One region of the Lysinibacillus sp. FSL P2-0066 genome, then DNA from elsewhere that is predicted to be linked to it. Evidence: riboswitches for the same ligand, from Rfam matches in the RefSeq annotation. Region 1 holds a riboswitch; each other region holds the start of a gene.
The links. Region 1 has a riboswitch for S-adenosylmethionine ahead of MKZ14_RS07880 (YezD family protein). Riboswitches for the same ligand answer to the same signal wherever they lie in the genome.
Positions count from the first base shown of each region.

Region 1 (7,523 bases):
GGTTTACAGGCGACTCAGCCGTTACAGAGGGCTTAAAACGATTTAATCTGTCAGAGGGACAAATCGCTTACTATGCACACCTTGTAGAACAAGGCAGTATTGTTTTATATGCAGAGCATGAGGATGATGTTGATACACTCCAAACATATCCAGAGACTGCTGAAGAGCAAGAGGAGCGTTTAAGAAATCAACAACGTATGATAGAGGCAGAGCAATATAGAAGATTTTTATAAAGAGTAAAACAGAGTGATCCCAGTGATCACTCTGTTTTACTGTATGACTTTTTCTTGTGCGTCTTTTTTTATAAAGCGTAGGGCATGGAAGTGCTCTAATTGAGCCACTAAATTACCAATAAGAATAAAGCTACCACCAATCATTAATTTCATTGTTAAGCCTTCTCCGATAAACATCATGGCAAACATAGCGGCAAAAATAGGTTCTAAGGAGAAGATAAGACCTGTATGTGTAGCAGAAGTATACTGTTGTGCAACAGTTTGACCCACAAAGCAAAACGCACTACAGATGATGCCAAGCCCTAAAATAGCAATCCAGGAAGTTGTTGAGTTTGGCAATGTTGGTGTTTCGAATAGAAAAGTTAACACTAGCGCATAAATACCAGCAAAGCCAAGCTGATAAATTCCGTATGAAATGGACTCTACATTTCGTGTGAATGAGCTATTTAAAAGTAAATAAATTGAATAACCTAACGCAGCAATTGCGACTAATAAATCGCCTTTATGGAAAGTGAATGTGCCGTGTGCTGTTAAGACGGTAATCCCAATCATGGTACAAATGATCGCAAAGCTAACTGCACGTGAAGGTAACTTTTTTTCAATAAAGCTACTGAAAATCGGCACTAACACGACTGTTAGGCTCAAGATGAAGCCAGCATTTGAAACAGAAGTAGACTGTAAACCAAATAAACTTAACGCGAACACAATGAATAGTAAAAATCCTTGAATAGCCGCATATTTTAATGTTTTACCATTTACTTTGATCATCCGTTTGTAAAAAATAAGTCCTGCTACGAAAAATGCGATGATACAACGTAATGCCACCACATTATAAACTGCCAACGTTTCTAGCCCCATGACCATAAAGGTATAAGAGAGCCCCCAAAACATTGTGACAATAACCATCAATACATTTGCTTTTCCTTGGATACTCATTATGTTCACCTACCATCTGTGTACTAAAACAGTTTTTATACTAAAAATTACTATATATCTTGTATTGTGATTAGTAAAACGAATGTTTATAATGAATAGGATTAAAAAAATTCATGTATATTGAGGGATTGCGGATGAGCTTAGTTAAATATGAGATTTTAACAAAGGTGGCAGAGGTGGCAAGCTTTACAAAAGCAGCGGATGCACTAGGGTTAACACAGTCTGCTGTGAGTCATGCCGTATCAAGTTTAGAAAAAGAGTTTGGCTTTGCTCTCATTCATCGAAGTCGGGTAGGTGTAACATTAACGAGTGAGGGACAAACAATGCTAAGGGCAATGCGTCAGGTTTTGGATGCTCAGGAATTATTGCAACAGGAAGCAGCTCATATTCTTGGGGTGACACGCGGTAAGGTTCGAATTGGTGTAATATCGAGTATTTCCTCGAATTGGATGCCAGAAATTGTTCAGATCATGGATAATCAATTTCCAGGGATTCAGGTGGAGTTACGAGAGGGAGATTACTATGAAATTGAACAATGGCTTTTAAGCGGTGAAGTGGAAGCAGGATTTTTGAATGGTCAAAAGTCAGAGCAATATCAGTTCACTGAGCTCCAACAGGACCCATTGTTATGTATTGTTTCGGATAAAAGTCCTTTATTTAATAAGACAGAAATTGATATCGTAGATCTAGAGGATATGCCATTTATTATGACTTCCTATAAAGGGACAAATGATGTCAAGGTGCTATTAGAGCAATATCATGTCAAGCCGAATATCCGCTTTGAGCTTTCTGAGGAGGTAGGGATTCTTTCCATGATTTCTCATCATTTAGGGATCAGTATTTTACCTCAGTTGGTTATTCAAAATTTACCGCCAACATTGAAAGCGATTCCATTAAAGCAAGGTGGCTACCGAACGATTGGTATTGCTATGAAACATCATGCTTCGCCCGTCACAAAGAAATTTGCAGAGATATTAAGTGCTTGGCTAAAAGAGCAAAACAGCTCCCTAAAATAGTGGCTATTGAAGCATATCCTTACATTACGTTAAAATAGTAATTGTATATATTTCAGAAAATAGGTGAGTGTATGGGGACATTACAGGGCAAAACCGTACTGATTACAAGTGGGGGAACACTTGAAAAATGGGATCGTGTACGAGGTCACACGAATTTATCAAAAGGCACAATGGGGTGTTATTTAGCAGAGGCGGCGCTGGCTGCTGGCGCTAATGTAGTATACATGCATGGTTACTTTGCACAGCTCCCAGAAAACCAAAATGATATGACATTGATACAATTTGAAGGCATAGAGGATTTAGGACAAAAGGTGCGTCATGCAGTTCAACAACAACATATCGATATTGTCATTATGGCGGCTGCGGGCTCTGATTGGGTCATTGACAAAGTATATGATCAATCAGGTAATTTAATGGAGGAAACGGGGAAAATGCCTTCTGACGAACCACCTATTATTCATTTTAAAAAAGCGCCAAAAGTATTAGGTCAAATTAAGGGCTGGCAACCGAATGTAACATTAGTAGGCTTTAAGCTCGAAGCCACGAATGATGAGGAATTCTTGTTAGCTCGCGCAAGACTGCGTATGGAAACAGCCAATGCTCAATTTATGGTAGCAAATAGCTCTCAGTCTTTATATGGGGGGGATGAACCTCATTGGATTGTACCTGCTGATGGACAGCCTATTAAAGTAATGGGTAAGCAAAAAACAGCAGAAGCTTTAATGATGCATTTACAAAATCAATAAATGTGAACTGTGTAGAGAACTATTTCTACACAGTTTTTTCTTGTCTAAAAGGTTAGCATCCTATAATATTTACTTAACGGTCGGTAAAAAAGGAGGGTAATAATGGGAAATAAAGAACAAACCTTTCAAAAGATTATAGAAATTGCTTATGTGATGTTTGCGGAAAATGGGTTTGAAAAAACAAGCTTAGCAATGATTGCTACAGAGGTAGGTATTTCAAAACCAGCCATTTACTATTATTTTCAATCAAAAGATCAATTAATCGCTTACATATTTGACGAATTGTATAAAGAAATTCAACAGGATATCGCTGTGGATTATAAAGAGCTTTCTTCCGCTAATTTTAAGGAAAAATTACTCGAGCTTGGCTATAAGTCTATTGAGGCACAGGGCAAGGATCCTTATTTTAATAAAATATTTAATCAATATGTACTATTAGCGGCTCGCGATGAAAACTATAAGAGACAATTAGTGGAGCTAGAAACCAGCTTTTTAACAAGCTTTGTTGAAGTCCTACAATGGGGTGTGCGGCTAGGAGTTCTAGACGATACGCCTCATATAGAAGCAAAGGCACAGATGCTAGCCCTGGTCTATGATAATATCGGTAATTTCATGTTAACAGGTAACCAATTGAACTATAGAGCTATTTGGAAGGAGGCTGTACATAGCGTTATTCAAGGGGGCAAAGATGACAAATAGAAATGATGATCGGCGCATTGAAGGTCTTGATTTTGCAAGAGCTCTCGCTATGCTTGGTATGTTCATTGTCAATTTTGGCGTCATAACAGGTTCTACAACGAATGGTTCAACACGGTTGATTGCCTTACAAAATATGTTTGAGGGGCGTGCGTCGGCCGTATTTGTCATGCTAGCAGGAATAGGAACAGCCTTAATGACTCGTCAGGCTAGAGAGAGTAAGGACCCCATGCTTCTTCGTCAGAATCGACTTATTTTGTGGAAGAGGTCGCTTTTGTTATTCGTGATAGGGATAGTACTATATGCGATCGGTTGGACAGGAGATATATTACATTATTATGGCGTGTATATGTTTGTTGCCGCATGGTTGATTGCCCAATCTAAGAAAAGGATGATGTTTATTATCGGTGTCATTCTTATCCTTTCACAATGGCTTCAAATTCAATTTAATTACCTTGCTGGCTGGCATCCAACATATGTGTTACTAGAGTATCTGGATTTTTGGACACCAGTAGGATTTATTAGAAATTTGCTGTTTAATGGCTATCACCCACTTTTCCCCTGGATTTGTTTTTTTCTGATCGGCATGTTAATCGGCACATTAGATTTAACAAATCGTACATTACGAAAAATCTTATTGGTGACTGGTTTATTGCTAGTCATCATGACTGAGGCTTGTTCAACAGTATTCATTAAGATGACAACCATTCATTTATTGGATGTAGAGAGTGCATTGTATTTATTTGATACAGGACCGATTCCACCAAATATGATGTATGTCCTATCTAATTCGGCTTCGGCTATTGTCCTTATCGTGGGCTCCATCTATCTTGTAGAGACATATAAAAATAAAGTCATTCAATCTTTAATCTTAACTGGACAAATGTCTTTAACGCATTATGTTGGCCATGTTTTTATAGGCATTGGAATACTAATTGTTTGCCAAAAGCTGGAGAACCAAACACTTGCTTTTTCTATGCTGTATGCCTGCTGTTACTTTTTAGGATGTGTCTTTGTTTCTGTATGGTGGAGGGCTAAACATCATCGAGGCCCACTTGAATTCATAATGAGGAAATGGAGCTCGTAATAAATTAATGGATTGCCATCTATTTCTCACTGACTAGGCATAAAATACTTTAGGTATAGGGAGTCTTTTAATCTAAACGACATATTGCATAGTATTCAACTAGGTTTTCTAATATTTTGTATTGACATTCCTATAGCGGAATTATAGAATTATTTTCAAGAAACGCAGTACTCTTATCAAGAGAGGTGGAGGGACTTGGCCCAATGAAGCCTCGGCAACCGAAAAACAGGTGCCAAATCCAACAGATGGTGTCTGAGAGATAGGAGGGGCTATCAATCAGTTTGATGCGTTGGCCTCTTTATGAACAATAAGGAATAAGAAAGAAGGGGTGTTTCGTATGGCTCAGTCAGTAAAAGTAGATGATAAGAAGCTAGAGGCAATTGCGAAGGCGATTCAAAATCTTGAATTTGGTGAAGTGCATATTACGATTCAAGATGGTGTAATTGTGCAAATTAATAGGCTTGAAAAGCAAAGATTTCCGCAGAAAAAATAACAATGATTTCAGTAGAACTTATGTCAAATGGCCACCTATAAGCATGAAGGATATCCTGTGCTTACAAGTGGCCCTTTTTTTGTGTGATAGGCTAGCTATAAAAGCCTTTTGGTATGGGACCGATATGACGGCGATGATAAAGCAAAGGCTCTTTTTGAGCATTTGTAATGTCTACCACCTGCCCAATAAAAATGGTATGGTCGCCCGCATCGATTTGCTGAAATGTTTTACATTGTAAATTAGCTGCTGTATCATGTAGAATCGGTAGTCCTAAAGTGGAAGTTGACCACTGTGCTTGTGCAAAGCGATCAGGGATTTTACTAGCAAAAAGTGTACATAAATGCTCTTGATCACTCGCTAAAATATTGACCGCAAAATTTGGCGCAGCCGTGAAATAAGGATGGAGCTGAGATTTTTTATCGAGTGACCACAAAATAAGGAGCGGGTCGATTGAAACAGATGCAAAGGAATTGACGGTTAAGCCAATAGGTTGTGTGTCATGACATGTCGTGACAACTGTTACGCCTGTAGGATAATTACCTAATGCCAATTTAAAGGCAGCTACTAAATCTGTCATTCAAATCACCTCTTTATGAAATTAGTGAACGGAGTTTGTAGGTAAACGAAACTTTTTTTCATATCCTACTAGTAACTCCTTTTCTTGAGTAAATTTTAAACTAATCAAACATATAGGTAAAGGTAATGGGGAAAGAAAGGGGAATGGCCATGACTTTATATTTTGATCATCTGGTTCATCAAGTGGAATCACCAGAAAATATAAAGGTTTTCTTCAATAAACGAAATGTTCATACAGTGAATGGTGGGCAGCACACGATGTGGGGGACTTATAATACGTTAAGCTACTTTGGCTTAAGCTATATTGAACAAATTGCTATTTATGATCGTGATTTATTTGAGCAAGCGGCACAATACCCATATTCCCTACATTATACGTTTAAACGTGATCAAGAGCGCCAGGGATTTTCTCGAATTGCCCTGCGTACAAAAAATATTGAGGAAGAGGGTCGGCGCTTGCGAGCATTGGGCTATGAAGTATATGGGCCAGATGCATGTAGCAGAACAAGACCAGATGGCACAGTGGTAGAATGGAAGCTACTGCATTTTGGTAAGCCAGATCTTCCAATTGATTTTCCATTTTTGATTGAATGGGCGGAGGAAGATGAAGAGCGTTTGGCTCAATTAAAGGCAAGTGGTGCCATTGATGTAAAACAGGCTATAACGATGGAATCCGTCCAATTCTATGTCAGGGACATGCAGGCAACCGTTCAGCTGTGGCAAGAGGTGCTACAGCTACCAGAGCCTACGCAATATGAGCAGTATATGTCACTACAGCTACCGAATATGCGTTTAGATTTCTACAAGGAAGAGAGTGCGAAGGCAATGACACTCGGTCATGTCAAAGAGGGACCATTTGGCGTGACATTAAAGGATCCTAAGCGAACAAAGGAAACATTAGTTTGCCCAGGTGCTTTTTATTGGATAAATCGATAATGAAAAAAGGCTGGAACATAACTAACATGGACCTTCATTAAGCCGAATAATCTTTAAACATGATAACTAGAAAAACCGACTATTCCGAAACACTTCGTAAGCGTTTTAGTGGATAGCTCGGTATTTTTATGGGCTGAAACACCTTTGCTCCAACCTCTTTACATAAGTATTGAAAAACAAACCCATTAATAGAATTTCTGATACAGGCTACTTGCTTTCCTGTGGATTTAGCGTTACACAGGAGACCCTAGAGCGAAATCAACCCCTCACCTTGCTAAAAGATCTTTTTCTAGTGACATGCTCTTTATTCAATAATATGGAAAAATCCACTTCTTTGATGAAGTGGATTTTCGCTGCCTATTATTATTCGATTGTCATTTTTTTCGGTGTTTCTGTACCTGTGTACCAATCAAACTCAATTTCAAATGAATGCTTGTCGCCCTTTTTTGTATAGGAGTATTCGATTTTGAGCTGTTCACTTGGGCTGACAACTGTTGGCTCTGTGCCTTGAACAAAAGTGAATTCACCATTTTCTTTAAGCTTTTCTGCAATCGTTTCCAGTGTTGCCGCAAATTCTGCTACACTTTGTCGTTCTTTATGCTTCAAAATAACTTCTGTCATTGGTTTTTGCATCGAAATCCTATTACTTCTATTATAACATGGAGGGGTCATTAAGCTTATAAAACAGCACAAAAAGCGGATGAAGGAAACGATTCATTTCCTAATCCGCTGCTAATCTGGAACTACACGGATAGCCCCATTATGTTTATAGTTTTACCACATTTGATGCTTGGGGTCCACGAT
Region 1 covers NZ_CP150202.1:1,633,825-1,641,347, forward strand. The annotation lists gene MKZ14_RS07850 (general stress protein) at 1-233, shown strand, start outside; gene MKZ14_RS07855 (DMT family transporter) at 270-1,169, opposite strand; gene MKZ14_RS07860 (LysR family transcriptional regulator) at 1,304-2,185, shown strand; gene MKZ14_RS07865 (phosphopantothenoylcysteine decarboxylase) at 2,257-2,931, shown strand; gene MKZ14_RS07870 (TetR/AcrR family transcriptional regulator) at 3,034-3,630, shown strand; gene MKZ14_RS07875 (heparan-alpha-glucosaminide N-acetyltransferase domain-containing protein) at 3,620-4,714, shown strand; SAM riboswitch class I at 4,885-4,980, shown strand; gene MKZ14_RS07880 (YezD family protein) at 5,052-5,207, shown strand; gene MKZ14_RS07885 (flavin reductase family protein) at 5,299-5,784, opposite strand; gene MKZ14_RS07890 (VOC family protein) at 5,934-6,719, shown strand; gene MKZ14_RS07895 (amphi-Trp domain-containing protein) at 7,083-7,352, opposite strand; gene MKZ14_RS07900 (cold-shock protein) at 7,486-7,523, opposite strand, start outside.

Region 2 (7,523 bases), 1.2 Mb from region 1:
TGCCAAATTATATGGCGACGTTTAATACCCATGGCTGTGTAGGCTTCTACAACTCCTGAATCCACTTCTAAAAGGGCAGATTCCATCAGTCGTGCAATATAAGGAGCCGTGTAAACAACTAACGGAACGATTACACCTTTAACACCAATTGTTGTACCAACAATTAGCTTGGTAAAAGGTAAGATGAAGAATAATAAAATGATAAATGGAACAGAGCGAACAATATTGATGAATAGATTAAAAAACTGATAGAAAAATTTATTTTCAAAGGATTGTCCTGGTCGAGTTAAAACGATTAATAGCCCTAATGGAATACCAATTAGAATGGAGAACAACAATGAAATTCCGACCATTTGAAATGTTTCCATAATTGCTTTGCCAATAACATCTGACCAATCTGTAAAGAAGCTTTGGATACTACTCATTGAACGCACCTCCTAATTCTTCCACTGCTACGCCATTTTCTGAAAAATACGTTAGCGCCTTTTGGACAATATGCGTCTCGCCATGTAGATGCACCACAATATTGCCGACAATACCGTTTTTTAATTCAATAATATTAGCTGTTAAAATATTTGGTTGCACATCGTATATCTTAGTGACTTCTGCTAATAATGGCTTACCAGTACTTTCACCAAGAAATGTTAAACGGATTACACTTCCTGAAACATTTAATTGCTCAATAAGAGAAGGGGATAAATTACGTTGTGAAATTGTATTCAAAAACTTTCGCGTTGTAGGGTGCTTCGGTTTTGCAAAAAGTTCAATCGCTGTGCCAAATTCCACAACTTTCCCTGACTCTAGAACAGAAACCTCATCGCAAATTTTTTGAATTACATTCATTTCATGGGTGATGAGCAGAATCGTAATGCCTAATTCCCGATTAATTTTTAACAACAATTCAAGAATGGCTTCCGTTGTTTCAGGATCAAGTGCACTTGTTGCTTCGTCACTAAGTAAAATCTCTGGTTCCTGTGCTAAGGCACGTGCAATAGCCACACGCTGTTTTTGACCACCTGAAAGTTGATTTGGGTAACTATCTAGTTTATCTGTTAAGCCGACAATTTCGGCATACTTAGCTACTCGGTTTTTTACTTCCGCCTCTTTATAGCCTAGCAGCTTTAAGGGAACAGCAATATTATTGTAAACCGTTGCTGTTTTTAGTAGATTGAAGTGCTGAAAGATCATCCCGATTTTTTGGCGTGTTTGACGTAATTCATGAAGAGAAAGGGTCGTAATGTCTACATTGTCTATCACTACTTTTCCCGCTGTAGGACGTTCTAGTAGATTAACGCAACGAATGAGTGTACTTTTCCCAGCACCACTATAGCCGATTACTCCATGAATTTGTCCCTTTTTTACATGAAGATTGATGCCATCCACAGCTTTTATGATGCCTTTTTTCGATTTAAATTCTTTTGAGATATTTTGTAATTGAATCATGCGATTATTTGCTCCTTTCTCAACCTTCTAAAAAGCAAGAATCTGCTCGTTTTCCTATAGAGGAATTTCGGCAGATTCTTCGGCTTTAGAAGCTTTCTGAATGTTTTACCAGCTAGGGATTACAGAACCTTTAAACTCTTCTTCGATGAATTGACGTACCTCATCAGATTGATAAGCCTCAACGAACTTTTTAATTGTTGGATCATTTTCATTTTCAGCACGCACAACAATATAGTTCACGTATGGAGAATCAGTAGATTCCAATAAAATAGAGTCATCTTTAGGATTAATGCCAGCTTCTAATGCAAAGTTTGTATTAATAGCTGCTACATCTACTTCACTAAGTTGTTTAGGAATTTGAGCTGCCTCTAATTCAATGAATTTTAAATTCTTTTTGTTTTCTTCTACATCACGGATCGAGGCTGTTAAGTCTGCGCCATCTTTTAACTTAATATAGCCAGCTTCCTGTAAAACAAAGAGGGCACGTGCTCCATTCGTTGGGTCATTTGGTAAGCCAAACGTTGCACCGTCAGGAATGTCATCAAAGGATTTATATTTTTCTGAGTAGATACCCATTGGATTTAAAATCGTCTTGCCCACTGGTACTAAATCTGTATCATGGTCTTTATTAAATGTATCTAGGAAAGGCTCGTGTTGATAGCTGTTAGCATCAAGATCACCTTCAGCTAAGGATGTATTAGGTAAAACATAGTCAGAAAATGATTTTAGTTCTACTTCTAGCCCATTTTCTTTTGCTACTTTAGCGGCTACTTCTGCAATTTGTTCGTGTGGACCAGAAGTGACGCCTACAACGATTTTCTTTTCATCAATTCCTTCAGTTTGGCTTTTACTATCTTCTTTAGAGCCACAGCCTGCTAAAGCTGCTACTAATGTTAAACTTGCTAAACCTACTAAAAATTTATTTTTCTTTTTCATGAAAATACCTCCAAGATTGTTTTTATCGGTTTTTTGAAAATAAAAAAACTCTCTTACAAATTAAGAGAGGCTCATGAAAAGATGTCCTCTCTTATCTATCAAACGAAGATCGTTTGCAGGATTTAGCACCTTCCTATAAAAAGGAGGTTGCCGAGCTTCATAGGGCCAGTCCCTCAGCTACTCTTGATAAGAGATTTATAATATTTTTTTGTAATTCCGATAGAACTAATATAATTTATAGGGTATAGTAAGTCAATAAATAATTTTTAAATTTTTTATATAATTATAATATTTCGACGCAAAAGAGGGATAACAATGTCTGTAAGAGTTAATTATGGTATAGGTTCATTTGGTAAGGTTATTAGTGCTCGTTTTCTAACGGGAACAGATATCATTGAAGGGATTGAAGCGCTTTGCGAAGAGAATAGCATAGAGTCAGCAACAATTGTAAGCTGTATTGGCAGCTTTCAAAAAAGCAGCTTTGTTTATTTAGTGCCAGATGCAACAGCTCAAATTCAAGTTCGTTTTAGTGATGTGATTGAAAAAGAGGGACCATTAGAATTTATTCAAGGTTCAGGTGTGGTGTGTAAGCGAGATGGTGGATATGAGACACATTTCCATGGTTCTATGAGCGATCAATGGGGTGTTGTATCAGGTGGGCATTTAATAAAAGGGGGCAACCCTGTTATTACTGCTGACATCGTGTTGGCAGAGGTACAAGGGATTCAACATATTCGAAAATGGGATGATGAAACAGGTCATGTTCAATTTTATCCATTAGAAAATGGTTTAGGGCAACCAAGGAAAATTGAAAAATAGTAATAATCCTGTAGCTAGGGATAGCTACAGGATATGGCGTCATTATCTTTTAAACAATTGTAATTGCTCGATTCTATGGATTGCTTCACGTAAGCGCTCCTCACTAACCAGCAATCCTACGCGTACATAGCCTTCACCATATTGACCGAAGCCATTACCTGCTGCTACAGCGATATCAGCTTTTTCGAGCAAAAGATCAGCAAACTGTTCACTTGTATAGCCTAGTGGTACAGGGAGCCATGCGAAGAAGGAGCCTTTTGGAGCCGTAACATGCCAGCCAATTCTTCGAGCTTCTTCAATGAGTACATTGCGGCGACGCTCATAAGTAGCTCGTAGTTCATCCGCACATTGTTGGGAAGCCGTCAGTGCTACTGCTGCGGCTTGTTGAATGGCAGGGAATTGACTACAAAACAGATGATCCTGAATTAGATTAATAGCAGCAATAATCTCGGCATTCCCTACAGCGAAGCCTATACGCCAGCCAGCCATATTATAGGTTTTCGATAATGTATACATTTCAACTCCTACTTCTTTTGCACCCTTTGCTTGAAGGAAGCTAACTGGTTTATTACCGTCAAATCCTATTGCCCCATAAGCAAAATCATGTGATACGATAATATTGTGCTCCTTCGCAAAGCGAACGGTCTCTTCAAAAAACGCAAGTGATGCTGTACCACCTGTAGGGTTGTTCGGGTAATTTAAGTAAAGAAGCTTTGCTTTTTCTTTCACTTCATCAGGTAATGCATGATAATCAGGTAAGAAATCATTTTCAGCAAAAAGGGGCATTACTTCAAAATTGACGTCTCCTAGTACAACACCTGATAGGTAATCTGGATAGCCAGGATCTGGTAAGAGCATCGTGTCACCAGGGTTTAACACAGCTAAAGGTAGCTCAACTAGACCAATTTTTGTTCCACCAAGAATCGCTACCTCTGTATCTGGATTTAGTTCTACCTGATATTCACGTAGATAAAAGTCCGCAGCAGCTTGGCGTAATTCAGCGAGACCTCTAAAAGGTGAATATTTGTGGTTTTGAGGATTTTCAGCTGCTTCCTGTAATGCTTGAATGATGTGAATAGGCGTTGGCTGATCGGGATTTCCTTGCCCAAGGTTAATGACATCACGCCCTTCTTCTAGAGCCGAGTTTACTTTTTGAACGAGTGCTGCAAAAAATTGAGTGGGTAGTTGCTGTAGTTTTTTAGAGAATTCCATGCATGATCACCTTTTTCAGAATATAATAATTATTATTGAAGAATATGAAGCAAATAGTATTACTTTTTCTGTTAATTGTCTAGAGGAGGAATAGAGATGAAAATCGGTTGTATTCAATTAAATGTTGGCTTTGGCAAAGTTGAAGAAAATTTTGAACGTGCCGAGGATAAGATTCGTGAAGCTGCAAAAAATGGGGCAGAAATCATAGTGTTACCTGAAATGTGGAATACAGGCTATGCTTTAGAGAAACTGCCTGAGCTAGCAGATATCAATGGTGAGCGGACAAAGACCTTTTTGGCTAAACTTGCTAAGGAACTTGATGTACATATTGTAGGGGGCTCTGTTTCAACAAAGAAAGGCGATAAATTTTATAATACGATGTATACCTTTGATCGTAATGGAGAACTTGTTGGGGAATATAGCAAGGCACATCTTTTCCGTTTAATGGACGAGCATCTTTACTTGGAAGCAGGGGATGAAATGAATCGTTTTGCTTTAGATGATATTGAAGCTGCTGGTGTCATTTGCTATGATATTCGCTTCCCAGAATGGTTACGTGCACATGCATTACAAGGAGCAAAGGTATTATTTGTACCAGCGCAGTGGCCAACTCCAAGGATTGACCATTGGAAAACGTTGCTACAGGCTCGTGCAATTGAAAATCAATGCTTTGTCATTGCAGTAAATCGTATTTCGAAAAAGGTAGAAAATTTTAATGGGCAGTCTATGATTATTCAGCCTTGGGGAGAAGTATTATGGGTAGGTGCTGAGGACGAGGAAGTAGCAGTGATCGATGTAGACTTTTCTATTGTCGATGAAGTACGTGGAAGAATTCCTGTTTACGATGATCGTAGACCTGGATTGTATCACGATGTAGTTGTGAAAGGGTAATAAAGGGCACGCTTAGGAGGGGAGTTAACCTTTTAAGCGTGCCAACTTTTTTCTAGCTCTTATCCTCGATTAATGAATTGGCTAGTAGCATAAATTCAAGTGTAATGCGGTTATGCCCGTTCATAAAATTTTTACCAAGTAAACTTTCAAGCTTTTTTAAGCGGTGATAGAGTGTTTGACGAACAATAAACAATTGATTCGCTGTTTGCTGTTTAGAGCCATTTGTTTGTAAATACACTTGCAATGTTTCGAGAAGCTTACTATTATATTTTTCATCGTATTCAATAACGGGCTGTAAATAGTCGTAAATCACTTCCTGTAAATCCACCTGCATTTGTAATTTATAGATTAAATGATATAAATGCAGATCATCATAAAAGAACGAGGACGTTTGTACTTTTCGACAAATATATAAGGTTTCCAGTGCAGTTTGATAGCTTTTGGGAATTTCATCCACATCACAAACAACCTTCCCAATAGCTATCTGATAACCTTGTGCCTGCTGCTTTTTATAAAATTCAGTTTTGACCAAAGAGGAAAACATGTTGTTTAACATATCACGAATGGCTTTACTATCTTTTGTATGCAGTAAAATAAAAATAACATAGCTTTTTCTTTCAAATAAAAATGGAATAAAGCCATGTTGCTCAAAGAGATTACGATAATAAAGCTTACTATAGACTACATCCTCCTGTGCCTTTGTCAAGGTATTAGGAGAAGCCAAAATAAAGACAGTGCCACTGGATTGTGTATAGTTAGTATAATGTGTAACGATAAATTTATAGATTTCCTCCTTAGATAGTTTTTGATCAATCCAATCAGCTAAAATCGAAGCATCCTCAATATTCTTTTTTTCCTCAATATAGAACTCTCGCATAAAAAGCTGTGCCAACGCTGTTGCCGTGCGATCTAATATTAATAATTCAAATTCGGAGAAAAGCCCATCTTCTCGATAAATTGATAAATCGGCATAATGTTGATCAAATAGAAAAATAGGCTCATGTTTAAATTGCTGAGACGATGTATTCAATGTTAGGAATTGCTGCCGCTTTTTATGAGCCATATTCGGGAAAAAGACAGGTTCTCTTCCCTTAATGGAAAACATAATTTGTATTTTCAATTCATTATACATATTTTGTAAAATATCGTCCGTGTTTTGTCCCAATACTGCATTTTTGTTCAATGTTTGTGAGTAAGCTTCTAGTGAAGAAATCAATAGATATTGCTGATTGATAATTTGACTATGTAAATCCTGTGTAATACGAACAAAAGGAACTGCTTCATGAAAAACAATAATAGGAAACTGGTGGCGGTTGGCAAGTGTTAAAATCGCTTCAGGTACTGCTTGAATAGAGGTGCCATATTCAATACAAAGTGCTGCACAATTTTTTTGAATGATGGCTTCTATAAAGGATACAAAGTCCTCAATACTATGTTGGAGACTAAGCCCTGTAGTTAATACTAACTCTTCACCAACTAAAAAATTATCAACATGTATGATTTCTAGTACATGTGCCCATTTAACGCTCCTTGTTAATCCCTCATGACCTGCAACTACCTCTGCATTTTGAAAATATTTATTCTGTAAAACGTCTAGTACTTTTAGTTGAAATGTGCTCATTTTTGCCCCTCCTTTTGACATGCGTGTCAGTGGTTAGAATTCAATAATTTCTGCTTGGTGCTGAGAATTTACTCATAAAATCGTTTAAAAAATATTTTAAGAATATTTAGTCTATTTTACATTATGTATAAAACAAAAGTATAGAATTTTACAGTTTGTCTATTACTTCAACGTTATGAAAGATGTAAGATTTTTGTAAGCGATCAAGCAATCTACTAAAAGAGGTGACAGATATGGGGCAACAAACGCATTTACAAAGAGGATTAAAGAAGCGGCATATGACGATGATTGCGATTGCCGGTGTAATCGGTGCTGGACTATTTATGGGGAGTGGCTCGGTCATTAACCTAGCTGGTCCAGGGGCAATTTTATCGTATATATTTGCAGGAATTATCGTTGTATTAGTTATGCGTATGCTAGGTGAGATGGCGGCAGTCAATCCAACGAGTGGATCGTTTGCTCACTATGCACATGAAGCCATTGGTCCGTGGGCAGGTTTTATGATTGGATGGTTGTACTGGTTTTTCTGGGTGATTGCCATTGCTTTAGAGGCAACAGCAGCAGCTGCCATTATTCAATATTGGTACGATGGGATTCCTTT
Region 2 covers NZ_CP150202.1:456,801-464,323, forward strand. The annotation lists gene MKZ14_RS02190 (methionine ABC transporter permease) at 1-425, opposite strand, end outside; gene MKZ14_RS02195 (ATP-binding cassette domain-containing protein) at 418-1,443, opposite strand; gene MKZ14_RS02200 (MetQ/NlpA family ABC transporter substrate-binding protein) at 1,549-2,379, opposite strand; SAM riboswitch class I at 2,468-2,572, opposite strand; gene MKZ14_RS02205 (PPC domain-containing DNA-binding protein) at 2,695-3,198, shown strand; gene MKZ14_RS02210 (pyridoxal phosphate-dependent aminotransferase) at 3,241-4,410, opposite strand; gene MKZ14_RS02215 (carbon-nitrogen family hydrolase) at 4,507-5,301, shown strand; gene MKZ14_RS02220 (PucR family transcriptional regulator ligand-binding domain-containing protein) at 5,354-6,922, opposite strand; gene MKZ14_RS02225 (amino acid permease) at 7,156-7,523, shown strand, end outside.
Region 2: linked by a shared signal. The riboswitch ahead of MKZ14_RS02200 (MetQ/NlpA family ABC transporter substrate-binding protein) and the one ahead of MKZ14_RS07880 (YezD family protein) in region 1 are both predicted to bind S-adenosylmethionine.

Region 3 (7,523 bases), 1.3 Mb from region 1:
CGAAGTAAGGTTGTAACAGCCGAAGAAGCAGCATCTTGGATTAAGGATGGCATGGTATTAGGGATGAGTGGATTCACACGTGCTGGCGATGTAAAGGTTGTACCTCTTGCACTTGTAGAGAAAGCGAAAAAAGAGGATTTCCAAGTAGATGTCTTTACAGGTGCATCACTTGGCCCTGAGGTAGACCAATACTTAGCAGAAGCAGGGGTCATTCGTAAACGCGGTCCTTTCCAAGCAGATGCTGGCATTCGTAATAAAATCAATAGCGGTGATATCACATTTGTCGATGCCCATCTTTCCCATAATGCTGAGCTTGTTCGTCAAGGTATTATTGGACCAATCGATTTTGCGATCATTGAAGCGGCTGCAATTACAGAAGATGGCTTATTAATTCCTACAACTTCAGTTGGTAACTCTCCTATTTTTGTGCAAGAAGCAGACCAAGTCATCATTGAATTAAACGTAGCACAGCTTGATGCATTAGAAGGTATACATGATATTTACGTGCCTGCACCACAAGGAAAGCGTGATCCAATTCCTTTACAGAATGTTTCTGATCGTCTTGGTATAATTGGAATTCCACTAGATTTAGATAAAGTAAAAGGCATCGTCATTTCGGATATATTAGATGCGCCATCAACTATTGTCCCCGCGGATGAAGAGACAGATGTTATGGCTACTCACTTATTAAATTTCCTACGTGAAGAGATTAAAGTAGGTCGCTTAACAACAAGTTTGCGACCAATTCAATCTGGGGTAGGTTCAGTAGCCAATGCTGTATTGCTAGGCTTTAAAGATTCTGAGTTTGAGAACTTAGAAGTTTATTCAGAAGTTCTTCAGGATGCAGTGTTTGAATTGATTGATGCAGGGAAAGTGAATTTTGCTTCTGCAACTTCTATTACCCTTTCTGAGCAAGTAGGAAACCGTGTTTATGGGAATTTTGAAAAATATGCTGATAAATTAGTGTTGCGCCCTCAAGAAATTTCGAATCAGCCTGAAATTATTCGTCGACTCGGATTAATCTCAGTGAATACGGCATTGGAATTAGATATTTACGGTAATGTTAATTCGACACATGTTTCTGGTACAAAGATGATGAATGGTATCGGTGGGTCTGGAGACTTTGCTCGTAATGCACGATTAGGGATATTTGTGACAAAGTCTTATGCTAAAGGTGGAGATATTTCGAGTATTGTCCCAATGGTCTCGCATGTTGATCATACAGAGCATGATGTTGATGTCATAGTAACTGAACAGGGCGTAGCAGATTTACGAGGACTTGCTCCAAAAGAACGAGTTGGGCTTATCATTGATAACTGTGCACATCCTGATTATAGGGAACAGCTGTGGCAGTACTTTAATGATGCCAATGAGGCAACGGGCGGACATCATACACCACATGACCTAGAAAAAGCACTATCATGGCACGTTAATTATGCGAAAAATGGTACGATGAAGGACCCTGCTTTCACGAAACAATAATACTACTTTAAAAGCCTTGAAGGACAGTTAGTCTGTTTCTTCAAGGCTTTTACGTTTTATTTAATCAAAGTCTTATAATAATCCAATCCATTTCCAATAAGTTGCAGAGAACAAAAGTACGAGAAGGAAACCAATAATGGTTAATGGAATGCCTGATTTCAAGAAATCCTTTGTTGTAAAGGAACCTGTACCATAGGCAAGCATGTTTTGTGGTGCACTAATCGGTAATAGGAAGCCAAAGCTTATGACGAATTGTTGCACAATAACAAAACCAACTTGATCCACATTAGCCGTTAATGTGGAGGCTAAAACGATAAACACAGGTATAAGTGCTGAGGCTAAGCTAGTTGCGCTTGCAAAGCCTAAATGAATCAAAATGTTAAATAAAGTTACGAGTGCGATTGTTGCTAGTAAAGGCATTGCATCTAGCCCAAGTGAACCAAAAACTTTATCTGATAACCATGCAGCACCTTTCGTATTCAGTAAAATGGTTCCTAGCATAATGCCTACAGCAAAGACGATAATTGTCCCCCATGGAATATGAGGCTCAACTTCCTTCCATGAATACACACCAATTTTAGGCATTAATAGAATAGCGATAGCAACTATTGTGACTGTGGTCGTATCGAAGGGATGTAATTTACCTTCAGTTGCCCAGAAAAATAGTAAAACTAAGGAAGTAACGATTAAGCGAATTTCAGGAGCCTTTAATGGGCCAAGCTCTGCAAGCTGTTTTTTGATGACCTCTTTACCACCTTCGATATTGCTAGTCTCAGGTTTAATTAACGCAATCATAATGAAAAATAAAACGATCGACATAATAATCGAGAAGGGAGCAGCGTAAAGTAGCCAAGCACCCCAGGAAATATCCACATTAAATTGCTCTTGGATAAAGTTTAAAGCCACCATATTTTGAGCTGCTGCAGTTTTAATGCCGATATTCCAAATGGAAACGGCTTGTACCGAAGTAATAACTAGCAAAGCAGCAAGCCGACTATCACGTGGTAAACCAAATGCTGCCACCATTCCAAGCAATATCGGTACTACAGCGCCAGCTCGTGCTGTAGCAGAAGGAACAAAAAATGCGAGGACGATAGAAACTAAAATGGCGCCAAATACGATAGCCTTTGTTTTCGTTCCTACCAGTGAAAGAATCCACAGAGCAAGTCGTTTATGTAGATTAGTAATTTGCATTGCAGCCGCTAGAAAAAGAGCTGCTGCTACTAAAGCAACGGCAGAATTACTAAATCCACTTAAGGATAATTTTAATGCGCCAGCTGTTCCTAGCTCTGTAGATGGGTCATCCATTGACGGAGCGAGTCCTAGTAAAACAGTTACTAGTGCAATGATCATGGCCGAGCTAACAGGATATGAAACAGCCTCTGTTACCCAAAGGATGACTGCAAAAGCTAAGATGGCTAAAGCTCGTTGCCCAGCTATAGGTAAATCGCCGTTATTAGGTAAAAAAGTAATAATGATTAGTAAAGCGAATGCTAAGCCAATCCATAGAGGCTTTAAGTTACGTTTTGTAGCTGCTTGTTTTGGTGAAGACATAATTTCTCATCCTTTCTACGATAAAAATGACGATTATTATCCATAACATCGGACTCCGTAATGTTTTATTAAGATAAGAATATGTCTATTTTATTGTAGAAAAAAACCTGTGTAAAATAGATGTTTTTTACAGCAATATTAGTAGATAAAGAGAAAATATATGGTCACACAAAATACAAAAATATCCATAAAATATTATTTCTTTTTCTTAAAAGCAGTAGTTACTTTAGGCTCTGTCCCATTAACTAAACGTTTAATATTTTCTATATGCAGGATGATAGCTATGCCAAAAAGAAGGACAGCTATAATGGTTGGGCCAATGCCTGGAATCCATAAATAAGTTGCTGTACAAAAAACGAGATAAAATTCTAGAACACCTACAATTAAATAATTTGTTGCAAAGGATAAAATAACAAATAAAATAAGTGCAAATAAACCAATCTTCCAATCAACAGCAAGTAAAATACCAATGATGGAGGCCGTTCCTTTCCCGCCGTTGAAGCCCATATAGAATGGGAAATTATGACCTAAAATAACCCCAGCAGCCATAATGTAAGTAAGCAGCCATATTTGTTCTTGTGTCAAATGAGTGGCATCCGCTAGATAAAAATGTGCACCGATAATAGCGACAACGCCTTTGCCGATATCAATGAGGGCTACTAAAACGCCATATTTCCAGCCAAGGGAAAGAGTAGCATTCGAGGCACCCGCATTTCCGTGGCCAGCTTTTTTTAAATCAACCCCAGATAAAAATTGAGCCACTTTAGAGCCGTGAATACAGCCTATTAAATAGCCAATCATAAGAAAAATGATCACGGCCTTTACCATAAAAATACTCCTCTCAAAATTTTTTCTAAAATAGTGTATGCGTTCATATTACGTATAAGAGCAGACAGAAGTTTCGGAAAAAATAAAATTTACATGTTGACAGAAAAAAACTCTATGTTTATACTGTGTAACAACGATGGAAATTGAATCTCATACTCTTATCAAGAGCGGCGGAGGGATAGGCCCTATGATGCCCGGCAACCAGTAAGTAATGAGCTTACTAAGGTGCTAATTCCTACAGATTCTAACTTGGATCTGGCAGATAAGGGGAGGAAAACTTGCAACCGCAACCCTCTTCTTAGCTGAAGAGGGTTTTTTGTTTTCTACAGAAAAATCCTCCTCATCTCCGGTACCATCGTAAAAAAATAACCATTTGGAGGTACACAATGACAAATTTTAAACCAGAAACATTGCTGTTACATGGTGGTCAAGAGCCAGACCCAGTGACGGGTTCTCGGACAGTTCCAGTCTATCGCTCAACTGCTTTTGTATTTAAAGACACTGCTCATGCGCAACGTCTTTTTGCCCTAGAGGAAGCAGGGAATATTTACACACGAATTACCAATCCGACTGTTGATGTGTTTGAAAAACGTGTGGCTTTATTGGAAGGTGGAACAGCAGCAGTAGCACTTTCATCTGGTGCAGCGGCTATCGCATTTTCCATTTTAAATCTAGCTGGAGCTGGTGATGAGATAGTAGCAGCTAGTTCTTTATATGGCGGTACGTATAATTTATTTGCTAACACATTACCAAACTATGGTATTAAAACAATTTTTGTAGATGAAACAAACCCAGAGAATTTCAATGCGGTGATTACTGATAAAACAAAAGCTGTCTTTGCAGAAGTTTATGGTAATCCAAGCTTAAAGGTTTTAGATATTGAAGCAGTAGCTAAGATTGCACATGATAATGGGCTACCACTAATTATTGACAGCACGTTTGCTTCTCCTTATGGTTCTACACCTATTGAATATGGTGCAGATGTTGTTGTTCATTCAGCAACTAAATGGATAGGAGGCCATGGTACAACCTTAGGGGGCGTTGTTGTAGACGCTGGTAAGTTTGATTGGGCTAGTGGGCGATTCCCAGGTTTTACTGAACCAGATGCTTCTTACCATGGGTTACGCTATGGAATTGATACAGCTTCTGCTGCTTTTGCTACAAAGCTACGCGTACAATTATTACGTGATTTTGGTCCAACATTAAGTGCAGATGCTGCCTTTAATTTATTGCAAGGGTTAGAAACGCTTCATTTGCGTATCCCTAAACACAATGAGAATGCATTGGCAGTGGCTGAATATTTACAAAACCACCCATCTGTGGAGTATGTAAATTATAATGGCCTAGAAGATTTCCCGACACATGAGTTGGCAAAAAAATATTTAAGAAATGGCTTCGGTTCAGTGCTTACATTTGGCATCAAAGGTGGACGTGAAGCTGGGCGAAAGCTTATTGATAGCGTGAAGCTATTTTCACATGTAGCAAATGTAGGTGATGCTAAGTCATTAATTATACATCCTGCTTCCACTACCCATCAGCAGCTATCAGCAGACGAATTAGTTCAAGCTGGTGTAACCGAGTCGCTCATTCGCTTATCCATCGGTTTAGAGGCAGTAGAGGATATTATTGCTGATTTAGATCAAGCCATTACACAGGCAACAACAAGTGAACAAACTGTAGAAGCTTAAGATTTAGAACAGAGGGAAGAATGGTGTAGCGTTTACGTATTTTCTCATTCGATTTGCCTCATTTGGTAATGCGTTAAACGTTGCTACATCAACTATTTACAACATCCGTTAATTATCAGAACCTTATAAAAAATAATACCAAGTAATTTTATATGTATTATTGACTTAATTAAATCCATGCTATATACTAGGAAATAAGTTAAGAGTACGGAAATTATTGTTAAAAAGGAAAATGTTTTCATAAGTGCTCCCCCACTTTTGAATATATAGAAGAGTAGTTGCCTAGCCAGTAACTGCTCTTCCAAAAAACTGATGATAAAGGAGTGTTTAAAATGGGTAACATCTATAGTGCGCAAAACATTGTATCCTATCTAATATATGAGCTAAATGAAGGACACGTTTTTGTCAACAATAAATCCATTCAACACCTTCTTACATCAGTCGAAAAGAAATGGCAACAAGTTTTTGGTCATACAGCATTTCAAGAACAAGTTTTTACTGAAAAAGAAGACTATACTGTTAAGGAAGTATTTGAGACATATGAACAGTACGGTGTGAGCCATATCTCACTTCCTGCCACAGAGATTTACTTAAAGTATGGTACATTTCAATTAGTGGAACGTACGTATGCAATACCAGATTTTACAGAAGAAGAAATTAGTCTTGTTCAACACGCTTTAGAACAATATCGCTATCAATTGCTTTCAAGAGCAAGTTAAAATCCCCTCATATTTTTATGCTCATTCTCTGCTGCTACAGGGAATGAGTTTTTTCTTTAAAGGGATTGTTATGAATGTCTGAGCATACATATATAATAGAAGAAAGACATTCATATATTGAAATGTAAAGAGTCAATATTTGTTCAAATCTTATAGAATGATTAATAAAACGTATAATAAAGGGAATGAAACCGATTTCTTTTGCACATCTAGAGAAAACAAATGTCCTTCCTAGAAAGATTTTTCTTGTGCAATGTATGTATTTGCGTTACAATTTTCTTTAAGTTAAATTTTGAATTATTTGAATTTGTATGTGTTCCAACACATATAGAAATAGCGAAACTCATACAAAGAAGAGTTGTTGGCTAAAGACTGCGGTGGGTGTCAAATAGTCATGACACAACCCCATGGAAAATTAGCATTAATGAAACTGCGGAATGTAAGTTGGAGGGAATAACAAGAATGGCAACTATAAAGGCAGCGATTTTAGGATTTGGAACGGTAGGTCAGGGGATCTATCATATTTTAAATGAAAAACGAGAAGAGCTAAAAAATAAATTAGGTATTAAATTAGAGGTAGCGAAGATTTTAGTGACAGATGCTAGTCGTGAACGTGTGCCTGGCACAGCACATTTAATGACAACAAGTATGGATGAAGTCTTAGCAGAGCCAGGTATGCAGGTTGTGTTTGAAGCAATTGTGAACGAAGAACCTGCATACAGTTATTTAAAGCGAGCTGTTGAACATAAATGTCATGTTATTACTGCTAATAAAGTGATGTTTGCCAAACGAGGTTTGGAGTTACAGGATCTTGCAAAAGCTAATGGCGTTTTTGTAGGCTATGAGGCTACCACTGCTGGTGGCGTACCTGTTATTAAAACAATGAAAAATATTTTACTTGTTAATGATGTAAGTCGTATACAAGGCGTCTTAAATGGCACATGTAATTACATATTAACAAAAATGCGTGCACAGGGCTGGTCGTTCGAAACAGCTCTAAAAGAGGCACAAGGCTTAGGCTATGCTGAAGCAGATCCGTATAATGATATATCTGGGCAGGATGCATTTAAAAAATTAATGATATTAAGTGCCTTAGCTTTTGGTGAGCAACCAGATTGGTCAGATGTAGAAGTAATTGGAATCGATAGTATCTCTGCTGAACAAGTTCATGAAGCGTGTGAAAAGGGTCTGCGTTACCGCCATGTTGCTGAAGTGGAGAAACGAGCTGACGGTAAAATTATTGCAAAAGTCG
Region 3 covers NZ_CP150202.1:374,264-381,786, forward strand. The annotation lists gene MKZ14_RS01845 (succinate CoA transferase) at 1-1,482, shown strand, start outside; gene MKZ14_RS01850 (DASS family sodium-coupled anion symporter) at 1,555-3,036, opposite strand; gene MKZ14_RS01855 (glycerol-3-phosphate acyltransferase) at 3,232-3,864, opposite strand; SAM riboswitch class I at 4,020-4,133, shown strand; gene MKZ14_RS01860 (O-acetylhomoserine aminocarboxypropyltransferase/cysteine synthase family protein) at 4,251-5,552, shown strand; gene MKZ14_RS01865 (hypothetical protein) at 5,885-6,271, shown strand; gene MKZ14_RS01870 (homoserine dehydrogenase) at 6,734-7,523, shown strand, end outside.
Region 3: linked by a shared signal. The riboswitch ahead of MKZ14_RS01860 (O-acetylhomoserine aminocarboxypropyltransferase/cysteine synthase family protein) and the one ahead of MKZ14_RS07880 (YezD family protein) in region 1 are both predicted to bind S-adenosylmethionine.

Region 4 (7,523 bases), 2.2 Mb from region 1:
AGTAGCATAGCGATCAAATCGCCCATTATCTGTATTCTTAGCGGGGATAAGCTCTTATTTTCAGTGTGGAGAAGTGATGCGTGACAACACCTCTTCATAAAGAGTAGTGAGCACCTTCACTTTATTTGAAAACCTTTGCTAAAAAGTTAGTGGGTTGAAGTGGAGGGCTACTTGACTCCCGTGGGATAGCGAGACAGGCGAAGCCCTGCACGGAGCGGTAGCGGAGGAAGCGATTCGGCGCTCGCCCACAGGAAAGCAAGTAGCCTGCAACGGAAATCCATTTCTACCTTTCAATTGACTGTTTTGTTTTTCAACACTAAGGAGGGCTATTTCGCTGATGAAATAGCTCTATTTTTGCTAAATTTGTAAAGGGTTTAACGTAATTTTCAATGAAAAAAAGATTATACTGTAGAAAGAACGAATAATAGGGGCGGTTACTATGAAAACAGTTGTTGTTTTAGGCGGCGGTATTACAGGACTATGTACAATGCATTATTTGCAACGTCAAGTGAAGGAACATAATTTAGATGTTCGTCTAGTACTTATAGAAAAAAATACATATTTAGGAGGCAAATTATATTCGGCACATGAACAAGGTTTCATCATGGAAACAGGTGCTGATTCTATTGTAGCGCGTCACCAAGGTGTTATGGAACTTGTACAGGAGCTTGATTTTGAAGCGGAACTAGTCTACAACGAAACAGGTATTTCTTATATTTATACGAATAATGAGTTACACGCTATTCCAGCAGATTCAACTTTTGGAATACCGATGAGTTTGACATCCTTAGAGGAAAGTACACTCATTTCCGAGCAAGGGAAAAAAGAAGCGTTGAAGGATTTAACATTACCTAACGATCGCTTCACAAAGGAAAGTTCAATCGGTGAATTTTTAACTTACTATTTAGGAGAGGAACTGGTGAAAAATCAAATTGCACCAGTCCTTGCAGGTGTTTATTCGGGAGATTTACATCAGCTTTCTATTGGCTCTACTTTACCGTATCTGATTGATTATAAGAATGATTATGGAAGTATTATTAGAGGCTTTGATGCGAATCGTGAGCAATTTGTTAAAGCAGCGAACAAAAAATTTATATCCTTTAAAAATGGTTTATCTTCTTTAATTGATCGACTTGAACAAACATTATCCGATGTAGAAATCATCAAGGGCGTTACTACTCTAAATGTTAAAAAACAAGATAAGAACTATACAATTTCCTTAGCCAATGGTGAAATTATTGAGTCAGAATATGTCGTTTTAGCATTACCAAACGATACTGTCCAAAATCTACTACAGGATGAATCTTTAAATCGCTATTTTGACCAATTTACGACAGCGTCAGCGATTACTATTTATTTAGGTTTTGATGTGCCGGACTCTAGATTACCAGCAGATGGAACGGGCTATATTGTTTCCCATAATTCAGACGTTACTTGTAATGCAGCTACTTGGACTAGTCGCAAATGGAAGCATACATCGAAAGAAAATAAATTACTTTTGCGACTCTTTTATAAGAGCATCAATCCAGCCTATGAGCAACTACGTGCCATGACGGATGAAGAATTGGCAGCAGTTGCTTTAGAAGATGTGAGAAAGAGCCTAGGAATAGAAGAACAGCCAACCGTTGTAAATGTAACAAAATGGATTGATCAAATGCCTAAATATGATCTAGCGCATCGTGAAGCATTACAAGGGTTACTACATGAATTACATGAAAAATATCCAAATTTATCCATTGCTGGGTGCTCATATTTTGGCGTAGGTATTGGTGCTTGCATTCAAAATGGGAAAAAAATTGGTGAAGAGCTTGCAAAGGAACTTGCCAATTTCTAAGGTTTTAAGTGGAAAAAAACTTTCTTATGTGAAATAGTCTTGACTCATTCGTCAGTAAACGATATGATTCTTTTAATTATTTAAAAAATTCATACTTAATTCTTATCAAGAGAAGCAGAGGGACTGGCCCATTGAAGCTTCAGCAACCAACTTTATTGTCAGGTGCTAAATCCAGAAGACCGTTGAGTCGAAGATGAGAAGGAACAACAATGATGAATCGTTAAAGCCTTCTTTTTTTATGAAAGAGGGCTTTTTATTATATAGAGACATAGGAAGAGAGGCTAGTTTTATGGGATTGCTTGAAAAGTTAAAAACGCATGTATTGACAGCGGACGGTGCAATAGGCACAGTGCTATATGGCTATGGATTGGAGTATTGCCATGAGGAAATGAATGTTCAGAGACCCGAGTTAATTGAGAAGATTCATAGAGAATATATTGCGGCTGGTGCTGACATCATTCAAACGAATACGTACGGTGCAAATGCCATCAAATTAGCTCGCTATGGATTAGAATCACGTGTCCAACAGTTTAATGAAGCAGCTATTACCATTGCAAAACGAGCAGCGGCAGATGGCGGTCAATTTGTCTTAGGAACAATTGGAGGTATTCGGGGAATTCGTAAAAGTGATGCAACCTTGGATGAAATATTAGCGACTATTGAAGAACAAGCAAGTGTCTTACTGGCAGGGAATCCAGATGGTCTTTTACTCGAAACCTATTATGATTTTGAAGAATTATCAGCAACCTTAAAGATGCTACGAGAAAAAACAAATTTGCCAATTATTGCACAAGTTTCTATGCATGAGCCTGGTGTTTTACAAAATGGGATGTCTTTAAATAATGCTCTCCATGAGCTTGAAGCCCTCGGTGCAGATATTGTTGGCGTCAATTGTCGACTAGGTCCTCACCATACAATTCTAGCATTTGAAGGTGTAGAACTTCCTAATAAGGCATTCATGTCTGCCTATCCGAATGCGTCACTTCTTGACTTAGAGGATGGACGTGTCGTTTATGAGTCAGAAGCTGATTATTTTGGTCGAGCAGCTGTTGAATTACGTGACCAAGGTGTACGTTTAATCGGGGGCTGCTGTGGTACTACACCCAAACATATTGCAGCAGCAAAGAAGTATTTAGAAGAGTTATCACCGGTTCAGGAGAAGCATGCGAAACCTGAAAAGATTGAGATTGTACGTGAAGCGGAGCCACCAAAGTATGAGCCTCTTCATGAAAAAGTAAAACGTGAACGCTCTGTCATAGTAGAGTTGGATACGCCTAGACATTTAGAGATTGATGGATTCCTTGAAGGAGCAAAGCAATTGTATGATGCAGGTGCAGATGTAGTCATGATGGCAGACAATTCACTGGCCTCACCACGGATTAGCAATATTGCAATGGGAGCATTGTTGAAGAGTACACATGGTGTACGCCCACTAACACATATTACATGTCGAGACCGTAACTTAATTGGTCTTCAATCGCATTTAATGGGTCTAAATGCTTTAGGTATTCATGATGTGTTGGCTGTTACGGGTGATCCAACGAAAGTGGGAGACTTCCCAGGTGCGACAAGTGTTTATGATGTATCTTCGATGGAGCTGATCCAATTAATTAAGCAGTTAAATGAAGGGGTTTCCTTCTCAGGTAAACCACTTCGTAAAAAAGCAAATTTTTCAGTTGCTGCTGCATTTAATCCAAACGTCCGTGTGTTAGAACGTGCTGTGACACGTTTAGAGAAGAAAATTGAGCATGGGGCAGACTACTTCATTTCTCAACCAGTGTATACGAAAGAAAAAATTGTAGAAATTTATGAGGCAACAAAGCATTTACAAGCTCCTATTTACATCGGCATTATGCCTGTTACGAGTTATAAAAGTGCTGAATTTTTACATCATGAAGTGCCAGGTATCAAATTATCCGAAGATGCCTTGGCAAGAATGAAAGTATGTGGAGAAGACAAGGAACGAGCGAAATTGGAAGGAATTGCCATTGCTAAAGAATTAGTTGAAGTGGCTGCGCAATACTTCAATGGTATATACCTTATTACACCATTTTTACGTTACGATGTGACACTAGAGTTGATGAAATATATAGAGCAATTGGATGAACAGAAAAAAGGAGTAAGTATACATGGCTAAGCACTCGATTGAAGAGCAACTAGAGAAACGTATTTTAATTCTTGATGGCGCAATGGGAACAATGCTACAAAACGAAAATTTATCAGCAGAAGATTTTGGTGGTGAGGAGCTAGATGGCTGTAATGAAAATCTTGTGCTTACTAGACCAGATGTCATTGAAAAAATTCATCATAAATACTTAGAGGCAGGCGCAGATATTATTTGTACTAATACATTTGGTGGGACGCCTCTAGTGTTAAATGAATATGATCTTGGCGCAAAAGCCGAAGAAATTAACAAGCGTGCAGTGGAAATTGCTCGTCAAGCAGTGGATCGTTATTCAACATCGGATTGGCCACGTTTTGTTGCAGGGGCTATGGGGCCAACAACAAAAACGTTATCAGTAACTGGTGGTATTACATTTGATGAGCTAGAGGAAAATTTCTATGTACAGGCAAAGGCATTAATTGAGGCAGGAGCCGACGTTCTGTTATTAGAAACAAGTCAGGATATGCTCAATGTCAAAGCAGGCACACTTGGCGTAAAGCGTGCTTTTGCATCAACGGGAAAAGAACTACCCGTCATGATTTCAGGAACAATAGAGCCGATGGGTACAACGCTTGCAGGGCAAACGATCGATGCCTTTTATATTTCGATCGAGCATATTAAACCATTATCTGTTGGCCTAAACTGTGCGACAGGACCTGAGTTTATGACGGATCACATTCGTTCATTAGCAGAGCTTTCAACAGGCTATATTAGCTGTTACCCGAATGCTGGCTTACCAGATGAAGAAGGGTGTTATCATGAATCCCCAGAATCGCTATCACAAAAATTAAAAGGTTTTGCAGAAAAGGGTTGGCTTAATATTGTAGGTGGATGTTGTGGGACGACACCCGCTCATATTGCAGCCATTCGTGAGGTCTTAAAAGATGAAAAACCTCGTCGAGTTCCAGAAAAAACACATGGTCATGCGGTATCAGGAATCGAACCGTTATTGTATGACGATTCTATGCGTCCGTTATTTATTGGGGAGAGAACAAATGTTATCGGCTCTCGTAAATTTAAGAATTTAATCATTGATGGAAAGTTTGAGGAGGCCGCAGAGATTGCACGTGCTCAAGTTAAAAATGGTGCACATGTTATCGATATTTGTTTAGCCAACCCTGATCGTGATGAATTAGCCGATATACGTGGATTTATGCAGGAGGTTGTAAAAAAGGTTAAGGTGCCTCTTGTGATTGACTCAACTGATGAAAAAGTAATTGAGGAAGCATTAAAGTTTTCCCAAGGGAAAGCCATCATTAACTCTATTAATCTAGAGGATGGTGAAGAACGATTTGATGCAGTATTACCACTTGTGAAAAAATATGGTGCATCATTAGTTGTTGGAACGATAGATGAAAAGGGAATGGCGGTTGACCGTCATCGAAAGCTTGAAATTGCCGAACGCTCCTATCAACTTTTAACGGAGAAATGGGGAATTGCACCAGAGGATATCATTTTCGACCCATTAATGTTCCCTGTAGGAACGGGTGATGAGCAGTATATTGGTTCAGCTTTGGAAACGATTGAAGGCATTCGACTCATCAAAGAAAAATTGCCGCAGACATTGACGGTACTTGGCGTAAGTAATATTTCATTTGGCTTACCACCAGTTGGCCGTGAAGTACTGAATGCTGTCTATCTCTATCATTGTACACAGGCAGGCTTAGATTATGCCATTGTTAATACAGAGAAATTGGAGCGTTACGCATCCATACCGGAAGAGGAAATTAAACTCGCAAATGACCTGCTCTTTAATACAAATGATGAAACATTAGCAGTGTTTACAGATTTTTATCGTGATAAAAAGAAGGAAAAAACGGAAGCCGATATTCCAAAAACGGTTGAAGGTCGTTTAGCTTACTATATATTAGAAGGTACAAAAGAAGGGCTAATTGAGGATTTAGATGCTGCACGGGAAATCTTCGAGGCGCCGCTTGATATAATTAATGGTCCTTTAATGGAGGGCATGGCTGAGGTAGGTCGATTATTTAATGATAATCAACTCATTGTAGCAGAGGTTTTACAATCAGCAGGTGTGATGAAGGCCGCTGTTGCTCATTTAGAGCAATTCATGGAGAAGGATGAAGAGAGTGCTGGAAAAGGGAAAATGGTCCTTGCTACGGTAAAAGGTGATGTTCACGATATTGGGAAAAACCTTGTTGATATTATATTAAGTAATAATGGCTATAAGGTTGTCGATTTGGGCATTAAAGTAACTCCTGCTCAATTGATTGAAGCGATTCGTAAGGAAAAACCAGATTTTATTGGGCTATCTGGTTTACTCGTGAAATCAGCGCAACAGATGGTTATTACTGCTCAGGATTTTAAAGAGGCGGGGATTGATGTACCTATTTTAGTTGGTGGGGCTGCACTTTCTCGTCGTTTTACTGAAACAAAAATTGCAGATGAATATGGCGGTCCTGTTATTTATGCAAAGGATGCTATGCAAGGCTTAGAGCAAGCGAATTTATTAATGGGTGAAGGGACTCGTGAAAAATTCTTAGCAGAAATTGAAGAATCCCGTCAAAAACGTTTAGAGGCCGATGAAAAACGAGCTGCTCGTCCTGCAAAAGAGGTAACAATAAAGCCTGCACGAACAGTAAAGGGAGCGCCTGTATTTTTACCAGCTGATTTACGACGTCATGTGAAAAAAGACTATTCTGTATCGCATTTATATCCTTATGTTAATATGCGTACTTTATTGGGACACCATTTAGGCTTGAAAGGGCAGGTTCAGCAATTGCTTGATGCGGGTGATTCAAGAGCGACAGAGCTAAAGGATTTAGTAGATGATTATTTGAAAAGTGATCTATTAAAGCCATCAGGTTTGTATCAATTTTTCCCTGCTCAAGCAGATGGTGATGATGTCGTTGTGTATGATCCTGCTGATAGTAAGACGGAAATTGAACGTTTTACCTTCCCTCGTCAGCAGGTTGAACCATTTTTATGTCTTGCAGATTTCTTAAAAACGGTAGAGAGCGGTGAAATGGACTATATTGCGCTTATGGTTGTAACAGCAGGTCAAGGAGTAATGGCTACAGCTCACCAGTTAAAAGAGGATGGGAAATTCCTTGAAAGTCATGCCTTGCAATCGACTGCTTTAGAATTAGCAGAGGGCTTTGCTGAACGTATGCATCAGGAAATTCGTGACCAATGGGGCTTCCCTGATGCAACAGATTTCACTATGAGAGATCGTTTTGCTGCAAAATATCAGGGTCAACGCTTTTCATTCGGATATCCTGCATGTCCTAACTTGGAGGATCAAGAAAAACTATTCGGCTTGTTAAAACCTGAGGATATTGGCGTCCATCTTACAGAAGGCTTTATGATGGAGCCAGAAGCATCTGTATCTGCAATCGTTTTTGCTCATCCTGATGCTCGCTACTTCAATGTTTAAGGCATAAAATAAGAGATAGATAGTTCATTTAATGACTATCTATCTCTGTTTCATTGTAGATGATAATGATTTGGTTAAGGGAAGTGAGCAGAATGATACGATTTATGGAAGAGAAAGATATACCTGGG
Region 4 covers NZ_CP150202.1:3,995,759-4,003,281, reverse strand. The annotation lists gene MKZ14_RS19915 (protoporphyrinogen oxidase) at 440-1,834, shown strand; SAM riboswitch class I at 1,934-2,034, shown strand; gene MKZ14_RS19910 (bifunctional homocysteine S-methyltransferase/methylenetetrahydrofolate reductase) at 2,124-3,971, shown strand; gene metH (methionine synthase) at 3,964-7,395, shown strand; gene MKZ14_RS19900 (GNAT family N-acetyltransferase) at 7,488-7,523, shown strand, end outside.
Region 4: linked by a shared signal. The riboswitch ahead of MKZ14_RS19910 (bifunctional homocysteine S-methyltransferase/methylenetetrahydrofolate reductase) and the one ahead of MKZ14_RS07880 (YezD family protein) in region 1 are both predicted to bind S-adenosylmethionine.